Regions from separate parts of the Zhengella sedimenti genome, predicted to be linked through region 1. Evidence: predicted binding sites of a transcription regulator. Region 1 holds the regulator's gene; the other holds the start of a gene.

Region 1 (7,127 bases):
CTTGCGATCATGAACATTACCGCCATCATACTTCGCCGACGCTTCGAGCGGCGCTGGTGACCGGTCGAAAACGGAGCGCCGAGATGAACATGCGTACCGAAACAAAGATTGAAGAAGCACTCAAGACCATGCCGCAGAACGAAACCCACCCGCTCAAGATGCGCGGCGAGAAAGTCAGCGTCTTCTATGGCGAGAAACAGGCGCTCTATGATGTCGATCTCGACATCCGGGCAAACCAGGTGACGGCGTTGATCGGTCCTTCGGGTTGCGGCAAGTCCACCTTCCTGCGCTGCCTCAACCGCATGAACGACACGATCGACATCTGCCGCGTCACGGGCAGGATCACGCTGGACGGCAAGGACATCTACGACAAGTCCATCGACGTGGTGGAGCTGCGCGCCCGGGTGGGCATGGTGTTCCAGAAGCCCAATCCGTTCCCGAAGTCGATCCGCGAGAACATCGCCTATGGCCCGCGCATCCACGGCCTGGCGCGGTCCAAGGCCGACCTGGAGGAGATCGTCGTGACCAGCCTGCAGAAGGCGGGTCTCTTCGAGGAGGTCAAGGACCGTCTCGACGAGCCGGGCACGGGCCTTTCAGGCGGCCAGCAGCAGCGCCTGTGCATCGCGCGCGCCATCGCGGTCTCGCCGGAAGTCATCCTGATGGACGAACCCTGCTCGGCGCTCGACCCGATCGCCACCGCAAAGGTCGAGGAACTGATCGACGAGCTGAAGGAAAACTACACGATCGTCATCGTGACCCATTCCATGCAGCAGGCCGCGCGCGTCTCGCAACGCACGGCGATGTTCCACCTGGGAATCCTCGTCGAGGAAGGGGCGACGGACAAGATGTTCACCAGCCCCGACGACAAGCGCACCCAAGACTACATTACCGGCCGCTTCGGCTGAGCCTTACCAATCCGGGAGACTGCGCCATGGGCGAGCATACCGTCACCTCGTTCGACGAGGAACTGGACGCGATGGACACGATGATCCGCACGATGGGCGAGCGGGCCGCCGAGATGGTGGACATGGCCACGCGCGCGCTGCTGACCGGCGACGTGGCCCTGGCGCAGCGGGTGATCTCCGAAGACCGGTTGATGGACCAGATGCAGCGCGATCTCGACGACCGCGCCGTCATGCTCATCGGCAAGCGCCAGCCCATGGGGCAGGACCTGCGCTTCGCCGTTGGCGCCATGCGCATGGCCGGCGACCTGGAGCGCATCGGCGACCTGGCCAAGAGCACCTGCAAGCGCGTGGGCTCCATCGGCGAAATGGTGGTGATGCGCGAACCCAATTTCGGCATCGAGAAGATGGCCGGACTGGCCCGCGACCAGGTCAAGGCAATCGTCGAGGTCTATGTCGGGCGCCGCGCGGACGAAATCGAGGAGATCCGCAATCGCGACGAACAGATCGACATGGCCTATACGTCGGTGTTCCGCGAATTGCTGACCTACATGATGGAGGACCCGCGCAAGATCTCGTCCTGCACGCACCTGCTGTTTTGCGCCAAGAACATCGAGCGCATCGGCGATCATGTCACCAATATCGCCGAGAACGCCTACTACATGATCACCGGCGACCAGTTGCCGATGGCGCGGCCGAAGGTGGACAATGTCGCCGAAGGCATCGGCTGAAACCGGATACTGGCAGATGGCAACACCGCGCATTCTTGTTGTCGAGGACGAGGAACCGCTGGGCGTCCTGCTCCAGTACAATCTCGAGGCCGAGGGCTACGCGGTCGAGGTGGTCAACCGCGGCGACGAGGCGGAACTGCGCCTGCGCGAGAACGTGCCCGATCTTCTCGTGCTAGACTGGATGCTGCCCGGCGTCTCCGGCATCGAGTTGTGCCGGCGCCTGCGCCTGCGGCCCGAGACCGAACGCCTTCCCGTGATCATGCTCACCGCGCGCGGCGAGGAAAGCGACCGGGTTCGCGGGCTTTCCACAGGCGCCGACGACTATCTCGTCAAGCCGTTCTCGACGCCCGAATTCCTGGCGCGGGTGCGTGCGCTGATGCGACGGGCCAAGCCGGAAATGCTGTCCGGCACGCTGACGGTCGGCGATATCGTGCTGGACCGGGAAACCCACCGCGTCTTCCGGTCCCGCCGTGAGGTCAAGCTGGGCCCGACGGAGTTCCGTTTGCTGGAATACCTGATGCAGCATCCCGGCCGGGTGTTCTCGCGCGGGCAGCTTCTGGACAATGTCTGGGGCGAGACGATCTATATCGACGAGCGCACGGTGGACGTGCATATCGGCCGGCTGCGCAAGGCCGTCAATATCGGCAACATGCCCGATGTGATCCGCACGATCCGGGGCGCAGGCTACGCCATCCAAGAAAAGTGAGTGACAGGGGCGGGGCCATCGCGACTGCCCCTTCCTCCGGCCGTCACCTGAAGCTCAGCCTTATGCGCAAGGCCAGGCTTTGCCCCGGCACTTCGTCTGGCGGGCGCGGATAGGGGGCGGCGCCACGCGCGGCCTGGAGCGCCCTTTTGTCGAGCGACGGGTCGCCGGAACTGGAACTGACGCTGGCACCGAGAAGCGCACCAGAACGGGCGATGCGAAGGCTGAGGCCGACGGTGCCGCGCCCGCCCGCACCCCGCGGCTTGCGCCGGGCGACATGGCTGTTCACGCGCTGGCCATAGCTCGCCATGGCCTTGCGCAATTGCGCGCGTGACGGGGCTGCGCCCTGGCCCCGTGCCCCTTGCCGGGTGGTGGTGTCCCTGCCGGTTGCCTTGCCCGCGCCCGCCTTCCGCTCCTGCCGTCTTTCGATGGCGCCCTGTGCTTTCTTCTCCGGCCGTGCGGGTCTGGCCGCCTTCGGGGGCGGCGGCGCGGGGGCCGGCCTGATGTCCGGGCGCGGCGCCGGCAGAACGGCGACGGTCTCAGGCAGGTCGGCCCAGCTTTCGCTTTGCGGCGGTTCGGGAATTGCCGGGGCGATGGCGGGCATGCCGATGCGGGGCAGGGCGACGGCGATGTCGCTTGCCTCAAGCGCCACGAGAGGCGGTGCGTCCGGAAATACAGGCACGGGCAGCGCAATGGCGGAAGGCGTCATCGCGGCCGCATGCGAGATCTTTTCCGGGATGGCATCGGTCTGCGGCACGGTTTGCTCCGGCGCGGTATCGTCACCATCCTCGCCCGGCGCTTCGATGAGCGTGACGGTCACCGCCACATCGCCGGCCTCGCCGGCATCGCCACCGCCGGCGATCCCGTTGGCGACAACGGCGGCGAGGGCTGCATGGAGGCCGAGCGACAGCAGGATGGCCAGAGCGGTGCGCAGGGTCTTCATGGCCTGGCCTCCACGATCATCGTCAGGGTGGTCACGCCGCCGGCGCGCAGTCTTTCCGTCACCTGCACGACGGACGCGGCGCCGGCATTGCGGTCTGCCTTCAACCAGGCGCGCTCCCAGTCTTCGGCCACGAAGGCGGCGGCCAGTCCGTCGAGCGCGGCATCGCCCTCAAGGCCGTTCCAGGCCATGCGCCCGTCGGCGGCGACATAGAGCGTGCGTGCCGGTGCCGGTGTTCCGGAGGGGATGGCGGGCGCGGATGCCGGCTCAATCGGCAGCGGGTCGGTTGCGCGGATCACGCCGGACAGCATGACGAAGATCAGCAGCAGGAAGACGATGTTGATCAGCGGCAGGGTGGGGTCGGCCTGCGGCGCTGGCGGCAGGTCAAGGCGCAGGCGCTTCATCGGGCCGTCTCCCCGTCCGTGCCGGTCCCGGCGCGGGTGGCAACCTTCGTCCGACCCGCCCTTGCCGCGGCATCGAGCGCGGTGACCAGCGCCTGGTAGGGCGCGTCCGGGCCGGCGGAGACGATGAGGGGGCGGTCCGGATCGGCGGCCAGTGCAGCCGCCAGTTCTCCTTCGGCGACAGGTTCGCCATCCAGCGTGAAGCCGGGTCCGGACAGCGCCAGTATCTGTGGCGCCGCCGCCTGCGATGCCGCTGCCGCGTCCCCGGCCGGGGCCAGCGCCAGCGGCTGTTCGGCCTGGCGGACGAATTGCGCGGCCAGCATGAAGAAGATGACGAGGATGAAGACCACATCCATGATCGGCGTGAGGTTCACGCCCGGCCGCGGCGCGGCGCTGTCGAGCGAGATGCGCCGCCGGCTCATGGCTCGTGCCCCGCGCGCTCGCGCGGCCTTGTCAGCGCGCGGTTGACGGCAGCTTCCATGCGCCGCGCGATGTTGCCGGCCATGGCCTCAAGGATGGCGGCGAAGACGAGGGCGGCGAGCGCCACCACCATGCCCGCGGCGGTGGTCAGCAGGGCTTCCCAGATGCCGCCGGCCAGCAGGGCCGGATTGACCTGATCGCCCGCGCCTTCGAGTTCACGGAACGCCTCGATCATGCCGAGCACCGTGCCGAGCAGGCCGGTCAGCGGCGCGGCGGCGGTCGACAGATGCAGGAAGCCGATGCCGCGCCGGAGCCTTGCGAGGGCGGCGCGCGCGCCGATATCGGCCTCGGTTTCCAGTTGGTCGGGGGTGGCGCCGGGGCGCATGGCATCCAGCCGCGCCAGCAGCTTGCCCAGCGCGCCGGAGGAATGGCGGCCCTTTTCGGCGCGGCCGGTCGCCAGGCTTTCGGCGGCAAGACCCAACACCTTCTGCAGGAAGACAGCGACGACGAGGACCGACAGGATGGCCAGCGCCACCATGGCCGGCCCGCCCTTCCCGAACAGGTCGCCCAGGGCGGGTGTCAGGGCTTCGAGGGAGGAGTCCAGCCAGGCGTTCATGGTGCGTCTCCGTTGGCCGTCAGCGCGAGCGGCGTGAAGGTCAGGCCGCATTCATCCCGGCCAATGCGCGCGGTGATGCCATAGGCGCCGGCCATGGTCTCTGCGGAAATGGCATTGTCGGGTTTTCCGTCGGCAAGGATGGTCCCGCTGCGCATGATGATGACGCGGTCGGACCAGCGTGCGGCCAGTTCGATGTCGTGCAGCGAGACAAGCACGGCCTTGCCAAGGCCGGCCTGCCGGCGCAGCGAGGCCATCAGCCGGATCTGGTGGGCCGGATCGAGGCTGGCGGCGGGTTCGTCTGCCAGAAGGAGCGGCGTGTCCTGGGCGATCAGCCGTGCCGCGAGGACGCGGGCCAGTTCGCCGCCGGACATGGCAGCGGCGGGCCGGTCCGCCAGATGGCCCACATCCATCGCCTCCATGGCGTCCGCGACGATGGTTTCGTCGGCCGGTGAGAGACGCGTGCCATACCCCCCATGCGGCAGGCGGCCGAGCGCGACGATGGCGCGGGCGGCGAGGTTCCAGTGCACGACCCTGTCCTGGGGCAGATAGGCAAGGATGCGGGCGCGCTCGCCGGGTGCCATGGCGGCAAGCGCGCTGCCATTCCAGCTCGCGGTGCCGGCCGTGGCTGGAACCAGGCCCGCAAGGCAGCGCAAGAGGGTGGACTTGCCGGCACCGTTCGGCCCCAGCAGGGCAACGGTCTCGCCGGGTTGCACGGCGAGCGACACGCCTTTCAGCACGGGCCTGCCGCTGAGGGCTGCCGACAGGTTTTCCACGCCAAGCCCGCTCATGTCATCACCCTGCGGTTGGACATGACGAGCCAGAGAAAGAAGGGCGCGCCGATGAGCGCGGTGAGCACGCCGACATTGAGTTCGCGGCCCGTTGTCATCAGCCGAACGGTGATGTCGGCCGCGAGCAGCAGGGCCGCGCCGCCGAAGCCGGAAGCAAGCAGGAGCGAGGAGGGCCGCTCGTCGGTGAAGGGGCGCAGCAGGTGCGGCACGACAAGGCCGACAAAGCCGATCGTTCCGGCCACGGCCACGCCAGCGCCTGCCGAGAGCGCGACGCCGGTGACCAGCATGGCGGCGGTGCGCGGCAGGTGGATGCCGAGCGAGCGCGCCGTGTCCTCGCCCAGCGACAGGGCATCGAGCGCGCGGGCGGCTGCCAGCAGCAGCGCCCAGCCGGCCCCCATCAGGGGCAGGGCGAGCGCCACGTCGGACAGCGCGCGGTCCTTCAGCGAGCCCAGCAGCCAGAAGATGATCTCATAGGAGGCGAAGGGATTGGGCGAGAGGTTCAGCGCCAGAGCGGTCAGCGCGCCGGTCAGGCTGGTCAGCGCCACGCCGGCCAGCACCAGCGTCATGGGCGATGCCTTGCGCCCGGCCAGCCCCATGAGAAAAAGCACCGCGCCAGCGGCGCCGGCGAGCGCACCCAGTTGCACGGTGAAGCCGCCGAAGGCTGACAGGCCGGTATAGAAGACCGCGACGGCGCCCAGCGCCGCGGCGCCCGAGACGCCGACGAGGCCGGGTTCGGCCAGCGGATTGCGCAGGAAGCCCTGCAGCGCCGCGCCGCCGATGCCGAGGGAGAAGCCGATCGTCAGACCCAGCAGGGCGCGCGGCAGGCGGATGTCGCGCATGATGGTCGCAGCCAGCGGATCGCCGCCGGTCACCAGCGCCACCAGTCCCTGCCAGACCGGCAGGCCGGAGGCGCCCACGCCCAGCGAGGCGAAGAAGAACGCAAAGGCCAGCAGGGCCATGAGGAGGGCGGGCCGGGTCACGAGCCGGGCCTTTCGCAGCCGGGCAGGCCGGCGCGCAATCGTTTCAATGCGGTCACGGCCCTTGCGGTGAACGGTCCGCCGCAGGTCCACAGCGCCGGATCGACCACCCCGCGCAGGATGCGCGCGCCGCTGGCCTTGAGGGCCGGATGATCGAAGAGCTTCTGCGCCAGCGCGGGCGCGGCCGGGTCGTTGGCTGGCAGCAGGATGACATCGGGACGCATGGCGATGACGTTTTCCAGCGAGACGAAGGCCATGCCGCCTGCCCCCGGTTCGGCGCCGAGGTTCCTGAAACCGGCCGCCTCGATGACCGTGTCGGGCAGCGTTCCCGCGCCTTCCGTGACGCCGTTCGGGCCATAGACCAGCAGCGACGGGCGGAAGGCCGGGGCGCAGGCGGCATCCGGCGCCCTCGCCAGTTCGGCATCGAATGCGGCCAGCAGGTCCCGTGCCCTTTCTTCCCGCCGCATGAGCCTGCCCATGCGGGCGATGTCGGCGCGAATGCCGTCCAGCGTCAGGTCGGGGGCGAAGGTCTCCACCCGGTAACCGAGACCCTTGAGCAGGTCCGTCGCGTTGCGCGCCGACCAGGCGCCGGTGACGACGAGATCGGGCGATGCCGCGACCACTTCCTCGGCAAGCCCGCGATTGGCGG
Region 2 (7,127 bases), 420 kb from region 1:
TGAGGGGCTCCGCTCCTACATGCTCAAGGTCTACAACCTCATGGCGCTCGGCCTGGCGATCACCGGCCTGGCGGCGTGGGGCGGCTTCAATTTCGCGGTGCAGGACGGACAGCTGACCCAGTTCGGACAGCTCATGTTCGCCAGCCCGCTGAAGTGGGTGCTCATCCTGGCGCCGCTCGGCATGGTGTTCTTCCTGTCGTTCCGCATTCACAAGATGAGCGTGGCGGCGGCACAGACCACCTTCTGGGTCTATGCGGCGCTTGTCGGGCTGTCGCTGTCGACGATCTTCCTCGTCTATACGCAGACCTCGATCGTTCGCACCTTCTTCATCACCGCCTCGGCCTTCGGCGCCCTGTCGCTCTACGGTTACACCACGAAGCGTGACCTGTCGGGCATGGGCTCCTTCCTGATCATGGGCCTGTTCGGCATCATCATCGCCTCGGTGGTGAACATTTTCCTTGGCTCGTCAGCGCTGCAGTTCGCCATTTCGGTGATCGGCGTACTCGTGTTTTCCGGCCTGACCGCCTATGACACGCAACAGATCAAGGAGATGTACTACGAGGGCGACGGTGCCCTGGTGGCCGGACGCAAGGCGATCATGGGTGCGCTGCGCCTCTATCTCGACTTCCTCAACCTGTTCATGTTCCTGCTCCAGTTCCTCGGCAACCGCGAGTGAACCCGCGCTGGATGTGATCCGGAAACCGGAGGGCGGCTTTCAGGCCGCCCTTTTCTTTTCGGTCCGGTGCTGGCAGAGCTTCCGTTTGTCATCCAAGCGGACCTGAAACATGCCGACCCTCAGACCAGCCGTTGCCGCCGACCTTCCCGCTTTCCAGGCGATCTATGCCGACGCCGTCCTGCATGGCACGGCATCCTACGAGATCGACCCGCCCGATCTGGCGGAAATGACGAGGCGCTACGAAACGGTCCGGGATGACGGCTATCCCTGGCTGACAGCCGAGGACGGAGACGGCACCGTGCTGGGCTATGCCTATGCCGGCGCGTTCCGCCCGCGTCCCGCCTACCGGTTCATGGTCGAGGATTCGATCTATGTCGCGCCGGAATCCAAGGGACAGGGCGTCGGCCGGGCGCTCCTTGCCGCGCTCATCGAAGCGTGCCGCAGAGACGGCTACCGCCAGATCCTCGCCGTCATTGGCGATGCCGAACGCAACCGCGCATCCATCGCGCTGCATCAGGCGCTCGGCTTTTCGCCATGCGGCCTGATTTCCGGCTCGGGCTTCAAGCACGGGCGGTGGCTGGATACCGCGCTCATGCAGCTTGCCCTCAATGGCGGTCGTTCCACCCCGCCCGGCTGACCGGGGGCGCAAGCCCCGGATACTCAGCCCTTGACCAGTTTCAGCGGCTTGTCGAACACCGCCAGCACCCTTTCGAGTTCGTGGCCGCGCTTGAGCGTGACACCGGCGGCATTGACCACGGACCACGCGCCCTGTCGGGCCGCGCGTTTCGGCTCCTTGATGATCTGGAAAAGCGGTGCTTCGCTGGAGCGCTTGAAGACGGAGAAGACGGCGCGGTCGGGCAGGTGATCGATGGCGTAATCCCGCCATTCGTTGGCCGCCACCATGAAACTGTAGATATTCAGGATCCGGGACAGTTCGGTGCGATGAAAGGTCACCGTTTGCGGGTGGCGCTGCCGCCGGATGTCATGCAGCGCCACCAGATTGGATGCTTCGGAGGAACCTCCGCCCGCGCCCTGATTGTCCATGACGGCTCCTTCTTGTCACTTTCATGACAGCCTGCCGTTTCGCATGCGCAATTGCAAGCCGCAGCGATCACGGCTGCAGCGTGTCTGATCAGGTTATATTATGAACTACTGAAACAATCCGGTCGACAAACGTGAAAGGCCAGCCATGTTTTCGCCGCGTTCCCGCCAAGCTGCGGCCGCAAACGAAACCGACGCTGTATCCGTTGCCTGAGACGGTCCGGTCCGATCGCGGCTGTAACCCCCAAGCCCCCCGCCCACGGTCGCGGTTTGGCCGGACCAACCTCGGCAACACCCCGCCTCCGGGCAGTTCATTCTGCCCTTTGCCGGAGCCTATTTTTCCGCGCGCAATGCTGCCGTCGAGCCGAAGCCGATCGATGCCGCGCCGAGAATGGGACCCGGACCGGTCCCGCCCGCCATTTCCTGCACCAGCGCGGCACATCCGCCGCCGGCCTCGATGGACAGCGAGGACATGGGCAATTCGACGCGCATAGCATCGCCATGCCACATGCCCGCGGTCTGCCATCCGCTCACCGCGTTCCAGTAGGTGATGTCGCGTCCGCTGTTCTCGCCCTTGCGCACGGAAACGGTGCGCGGCGGCCCGTAGCAGACCAGCAGCACATTCGCCTTGCCGCCGGCGCTGCTTTCGCCGACGCGGATGAGGATCGATCCGTCGGTCCGCGACAGCGACACCGGAACCGGCAGGCCGCCGGTCGACTGCGCGATCTTTTCCTCCACCTCGCCGCGATGCGACCCGACTACGTCATGATGACCGTTGATCACCATCTGCGGCGTGTATTTCGACATGTTTCCAAGCGCACGGCGATAGGCTTCCTGTCGTGCCGTGTTGCCAGGATCGCCCAGCGTGTCCTTCCAGCCGAGATAGTCCCAGTAGTCCACGTGCCAGGCGAGCGCGATGACGCCCTCGCGCCGGGCCAGTTCACCCAGGAACGCGTCGGCCGCCGGGCAGGACGAGCATCCCTGGCTGGTGAAGAGTTCGACCACGGCCACGGGCTTTTCCCCTGCCCAGGCAGGCACGGCCGAGGCGGCAGCGAACAGCAGTGACAGAAAGAACCTTCTCACGGTGCCCCGGGCCTCCCCTGTGAAACGTGGTTGCGAAAACATGACCTGTGACGGACATAGTCCCCGCATTGATCAATGAAAACTCACTTTCGCGCGAGTTTTCGTGCCGGACCACACCACCGGCATGAAAAAGCCGCCGGGGTTGGCTCCCCGGCGGCTTGCATTTCACAGGCTGTGGATGGCGCTTCCGGCCCTCAGGCCGCCAGGTCCCGCAGCACATACTGCAGGATGCCGCCATTCTTGTAGTAGTCGAGTTCGTCGAGCGTATCGATCCGGCAAAGCAGTTCGATCGTCTTCGTCGAACCGTCGGCGAAGGTGATGGTGGCCGGCACGGTCTGGCGCGGCTTGATCCCCTCGAGGCCCTCGATGGACACGGTTTCATCGCCCTTCAGGCCCAGCGACTTCCAGGTGTCGCCACCGGTGAAGACGAAGGGAATGACGCCCATGCCGACGAGGTTGGAGCGGTGGATGCGCTCGTAGCTCTCGGCAATGACGGCGCGCACGCCCAGCAGGTTGGTGCCCTTGGCAGCCCAGTCGCGCGACGAACCGTTGCCGTATTCGCCGCCGGCGAAGACGACCAGCGGCACGCCCTCCGTGCGGTAGCGCATCGCGGCGTCATAGATCGACAGTTCTTCCTTGGACGGATAGTGGATCGTGTAGCCGCCCTCGCGGCCGTTCTCGCCCAGCATGAAGTTGCGGATGCGGATATTGGCGAAGGTGCCGCGCATCATCACTTCATGGTTGCCGCGCCGCGTGCCGTACTGGTTGAAGTCGGCGACATTGACGCCATTGTCCAGCAGGTACTGTCCGGCCGGCGACTGCGCCTTGATCGAACCGGCCGGGGAGATGTGGTCGGTGGTGATCTTGTCGCCGAACAGCCCGAGGATGCGCGCGCCCTTGATGTCGGACACCTGCCCGGCCGCCTTCGCCATGCCGGCGAAATAGGGCGGGTTCTGCACATAGGTGGAGGCGTCGTCCCAGGCATAGGTTTCGCCGGAAGGCGCCTGTACGGCCTGCCAGTTGTCGTCGCCCTTGAACACGTCGGCATACTTGGATTCGAACAGTTCGCGCGTGACGTGCTTGTGGATGAACTCCTGGATCTCCTGGTTGGTCGGCCAGATGTCCTTGAGGAACACGTCCTTGCCGTCCTTGTCCTGGCCGATCGGCTCGCTCGTCAGGTCGATGTTCACCGTCCCGGCCAGCGCATAGGCCACGACCAGCGGCGGCGAGGCCAGGTAGTTGGCCTGCACGTCGGGCGAAATGCGGCCCTCGAAGTTGCGGTTGCCCGACAGCACGCCGGCGGCGATCAGGCCCTTGTCGTTGATCGTCTTGGAGATCGGCGCCGGCAGCGGACCTGAATTGCCGATGCAGGTGGTGCAGCCGAAGCCGACCAGGTTGAAGCCGATCTTGTCGAGTTCGGCCTGCAGGCCGGACTTTTCCAGGTACTCGCCGACGACCTGCGAGCCCGGCGCCAGCGAGGTCTTGACCCAGGGCTTCTGCTTGAGGCCGAGCCGGTTGGCATTGCGCGCCAGAAGGCCGGCGCCGATCAGCACCGAGGGGTTTGACGTGTTGGTGCAGGACGTGATGGCGGCGATGGCCACGTCGCCATGGCCGAGGTCATAGTCCTCGCCCTCGACATCGTAGCGGCGGTCGATCTCGCCGGCATCCTTCTTGTACTCGGCGGTGAAGGCCTGACGGAAGCCCTCGCCGATCTTTTCCAGCGCGATGCGGCCTTCCGGGCGCTTCGGACCGGCCATGGACGGCACGACGTCGCCGAGATCCAGTTCCAGCGTGTCGGTGAAGACGGGGTCGGAGGAACCTGTCTCGCGGAACATGCCCTGGGCCTTCGAATAGGCCTCGACCAGCGCGATGCGGTCCTGCGTGCGGCCGGTCATGGTCAGGTAGTTCAGCGTTTCCGAATCGACCGGGAAGAAGCCGCAGGTGGCGCCGTATTCCGGGCCCATGTTGGCGATGGTCGCGGCATCCGCCAGCGTCAGGTGATCGAGGCCGTCGCCGAAGAACTCGACAAACTTGCCGACCACGCCCTTCTTGCGCAGCATCTGCACGACGGTGAGAACCAGGTCGGTGGCGGTGACGCCTTCCTTCAGCCTGCCGGTCAGCTTGAAGCCGATGACCTCGGGCAGGAGCATGGAGACCGGCTGGCCGAGCATGGCCGCTTCCGCCTCGATGCCGCCCACGCCCCACCCCAGAACGCCGAGGCCGTTGATCATGGTGGTGTGCGAATCGGTGCCCACGCAGGTATCGGGATAGGCGACGGTGGCGCCGTCCTCGTCCTTCGTCCAGACCGTCTGGCCGAGATATTCGAGGTTCACCTGGTGGCAGATGCCGGTGCCGGGGGGCACGACGCGGAAGTTCTTGAAGGCCTGCTGGCCCCACTTGAGGAAGCGGTAGCGCTCGCCGTTGCGCTGGTATTCAAGTTCGACATTGCGGGCGAAGGCATTCGGGTTGCCGAATTCGTCGACGATGACCGAGTGGTCGATGACGAGATCGACGGGAACGAGCGGGTTGATCTTCTGCGGATCGCCGCCGAGCGCCTTGATGCCGTCGCGCATGGCTGCGAGATCGACGACGGCCGGAACGCCGGTGAAGTCCTGCATCAGCACACGGGCCGGCCGGTAGGCGATCTCGTGCCCGGCCGTTCCCTTGTCGTCCAGCCAGGCGGCCACGGCCTCGATGTCAGCCTTGGTGACGGAGCGTCCGTCCTCGTTGCGCAGCAGGTTTTCCAGCAGCACCTTCATGGAGAAGGGGAGGCGGGAAACGCCGTCGAGGCCGTTCTTCTCGGCCTCTTTCAGATCGTAGTAGACGTATTCCTTGCCGGCGGCCGTCAGGGTGCGGCGGCAATTGAAGCTGTCGAGTGACTTGGACACGTGCGACCTCGTTCTCATTCATTCTGCCGAACGGGGCGGACGCCTCTTTAGCCGCGCGGACGCGGATCGGGAAGGTGCGGGTGCGGCCATTTCCGCTGTCCGGCCCCGCGAAAACCTCTTGCTTTGCAAGGCTTCCGGGTACGGCGCAAAAAAGGGTTGCCACGCCGGCCGCTGGCATGGTTGCCGGGCTTATAGGGAATTTTGTAGAAGGATTCCAGATCAACGAAAGGCATATTTTGGCGCTGCAGCATCCGCCACCGGACATCCGCGCTGCCTTGAACGGGAAAAGGGACTGTCATGCGGCTTGTTGCAAGCGGCCTTGCCGGCGAACGCGGCGGCGAGATCATCTTCTCCGGCGTCGACTTCTCGCTGGGCGCGGGCGAGGGGATCGTCGTCACCGGGCCAAACGGATCGGGCAAGTCCACCATGCTGCGCGTCATCGCCGGCCTGCTGGAACCGGCGCAGGGCACGATGCGGCTTGAAAGCCCGGGCGAGGAATTCCCGACACTGGAATCGGCGCTGCACTACCTCGGTCACCAGAACGCGATGAAACCGGCGCTGACGGTGCGTGAGAACCTCGACTTCTGGCAATCCTTCCATGGCCACGCCCACTTGCCGGTCGCCGAAGCGCTGGAAATGGTCGGGCTGGAGACGATCGGCCACCTGCCCTTCGGTTACCTGTCGACGGGCCAGCGCCGCCGCATCGCCATTGCCAAGCTGCTCGTCTCCTACCGTCCGGTCTGGCTTCTTGACGAACCGACCGCGGGGCTCGACAAGGCGTCCGAACGGCAATTCGCCGCGCTGATGGAAGCGCACATGGAGGACGGGGGCATGATCATCGCGGCGACCCATATCCCGCTGGGACTGGAAAACGTCCGCTCCCTCGACATGGGGGAGCATACGACCCGATGCTAGCCCTTTTCGTCCGCGATCTCAGGCTGGGGGTACGCGCCGGCGGCGGCGCGCTGGTCGGCCTGCTGTTCTACCTCGCCGTCGTCGCCGTCATCCCCTTCGGGGTCGGCCCGGATCTCAACCTGCTGGCGCGGATCGGCCCGGCCATCCTGTGGATCGGGGCCCTGCTGGCCGCGCTGCTCGGCCTCGACCGGCTGTTTCAGGCCGATCGCGAGGATGGGGCGCTGGACCTCGTGATCATCGCCCGCGACAGGCACATGCTGGCGTTGACCGTCTTCGTCAAATGCCTGGCCCACTGGACCGCGAGCGTCCTGCCGCTTGTCGTGGCCGCGCCCCTGCTCGGCCTGTTCATGAACATGACGCCGGTCGGCATCGGTGCCGCGACGCTGACGCTTGCCGCCGGAACGCCGGCCATCACCTTCATCGGCGCGGTCGGCGCGGCGGTGGCCGTGGCCCTGCCGCGCGGCGGCCTGCTGGTCTCGGTCCTCATCCTGCCCTTCGTGATCCCCGTGCTCATCTTCGGCGTT

Evidence for each region. Region 1 encodes PhoB, which activates phosphate uptake and scavenging genes when phosphate is short. Its sites were predicted from a motif close to TGTCATNNANCTGTCAT; they were not measured.
Region 2: a site for PhoB is predicted at 1,733-1,749, ahead of ACLB6G_RS02795 (DUF2794 domain-containing protein). Genes of this name have one in related genera too.

The regions. Positions count from the first base shown of each region.
Region 1 is NZ_JBKFFP010000001.1:961,765-968,891, forward strand. Features, by position in the region: gene pstA (phosphate ABC transporter permease PstA) at 1-60, shown strand, start outside; gene pstB (phosphate ABC transporter ATP-binding protein PstB) at 129-905, shown strand; gene phoU (phosphate signaling complex protein PhoU) at 932-1,633, shown strand; gene phoB (phosphate regulon transcriptional regulator PhoB) at 1,650-2,339, shown strand; gene ACLB6G_RS04760 (energy transducer TonB family protein) at 2,383-3,279, opposite strand; gene ACLB6G_RS04765 (ExbD/TolR family protein) at 3,276-3,680, opposite strand; gene ACLB6G_RS04770 (ExbD/TolR family protein) at 3,677-4,099, opposite strand; gene ACLB6G_RS04775 (MotA/TolQ/ExbB proton channel family protein) at 4,096-4,713, opposite strand; gene ACLB6G_RS04780 (ABC transporter ATP-binding protein) at 4,710-5,501, opposite strand; gene ACLB6G_RS04785 (FecCD family ABC transporter permease) at 5,498-6,460, opposite strand; gene ACLB6G_RS04790 (ABC transporter substrate-binding protein) at 6,478-7,127, opposite strand, start outside.
Region 2 is NZ_JBKFFP010000001.1:545,892-553,018, reverse strand. Features, by position in the region: gene ACLB6G_RS02805 (Bax inhibitor-1/YccA family protein) at 1-676, shown strand, start outside; gene ACLB6G_RS02800 (GNAT family N-acetyltransferase) at 786-1,313, shown strand; gene ACLB6G_RS02795 (DUF2794 domain-containing protein) at 1,337-1,720, opposite strand; gene ACLB6G_RS02790 (DUF1223 domain-containing protein) at 2,051-2,800, opposite strand; gene acnA (aconitate hydratase AcnA) at 2,995-5,688, opposite strand; gene ccmA (heme ABC exporter ATP-binding protein CcmA) at 5,986-6,603, shown strand; gene ccmB (heme exporter protein CcmB) at 6,597-7,127, shown strand, end outside.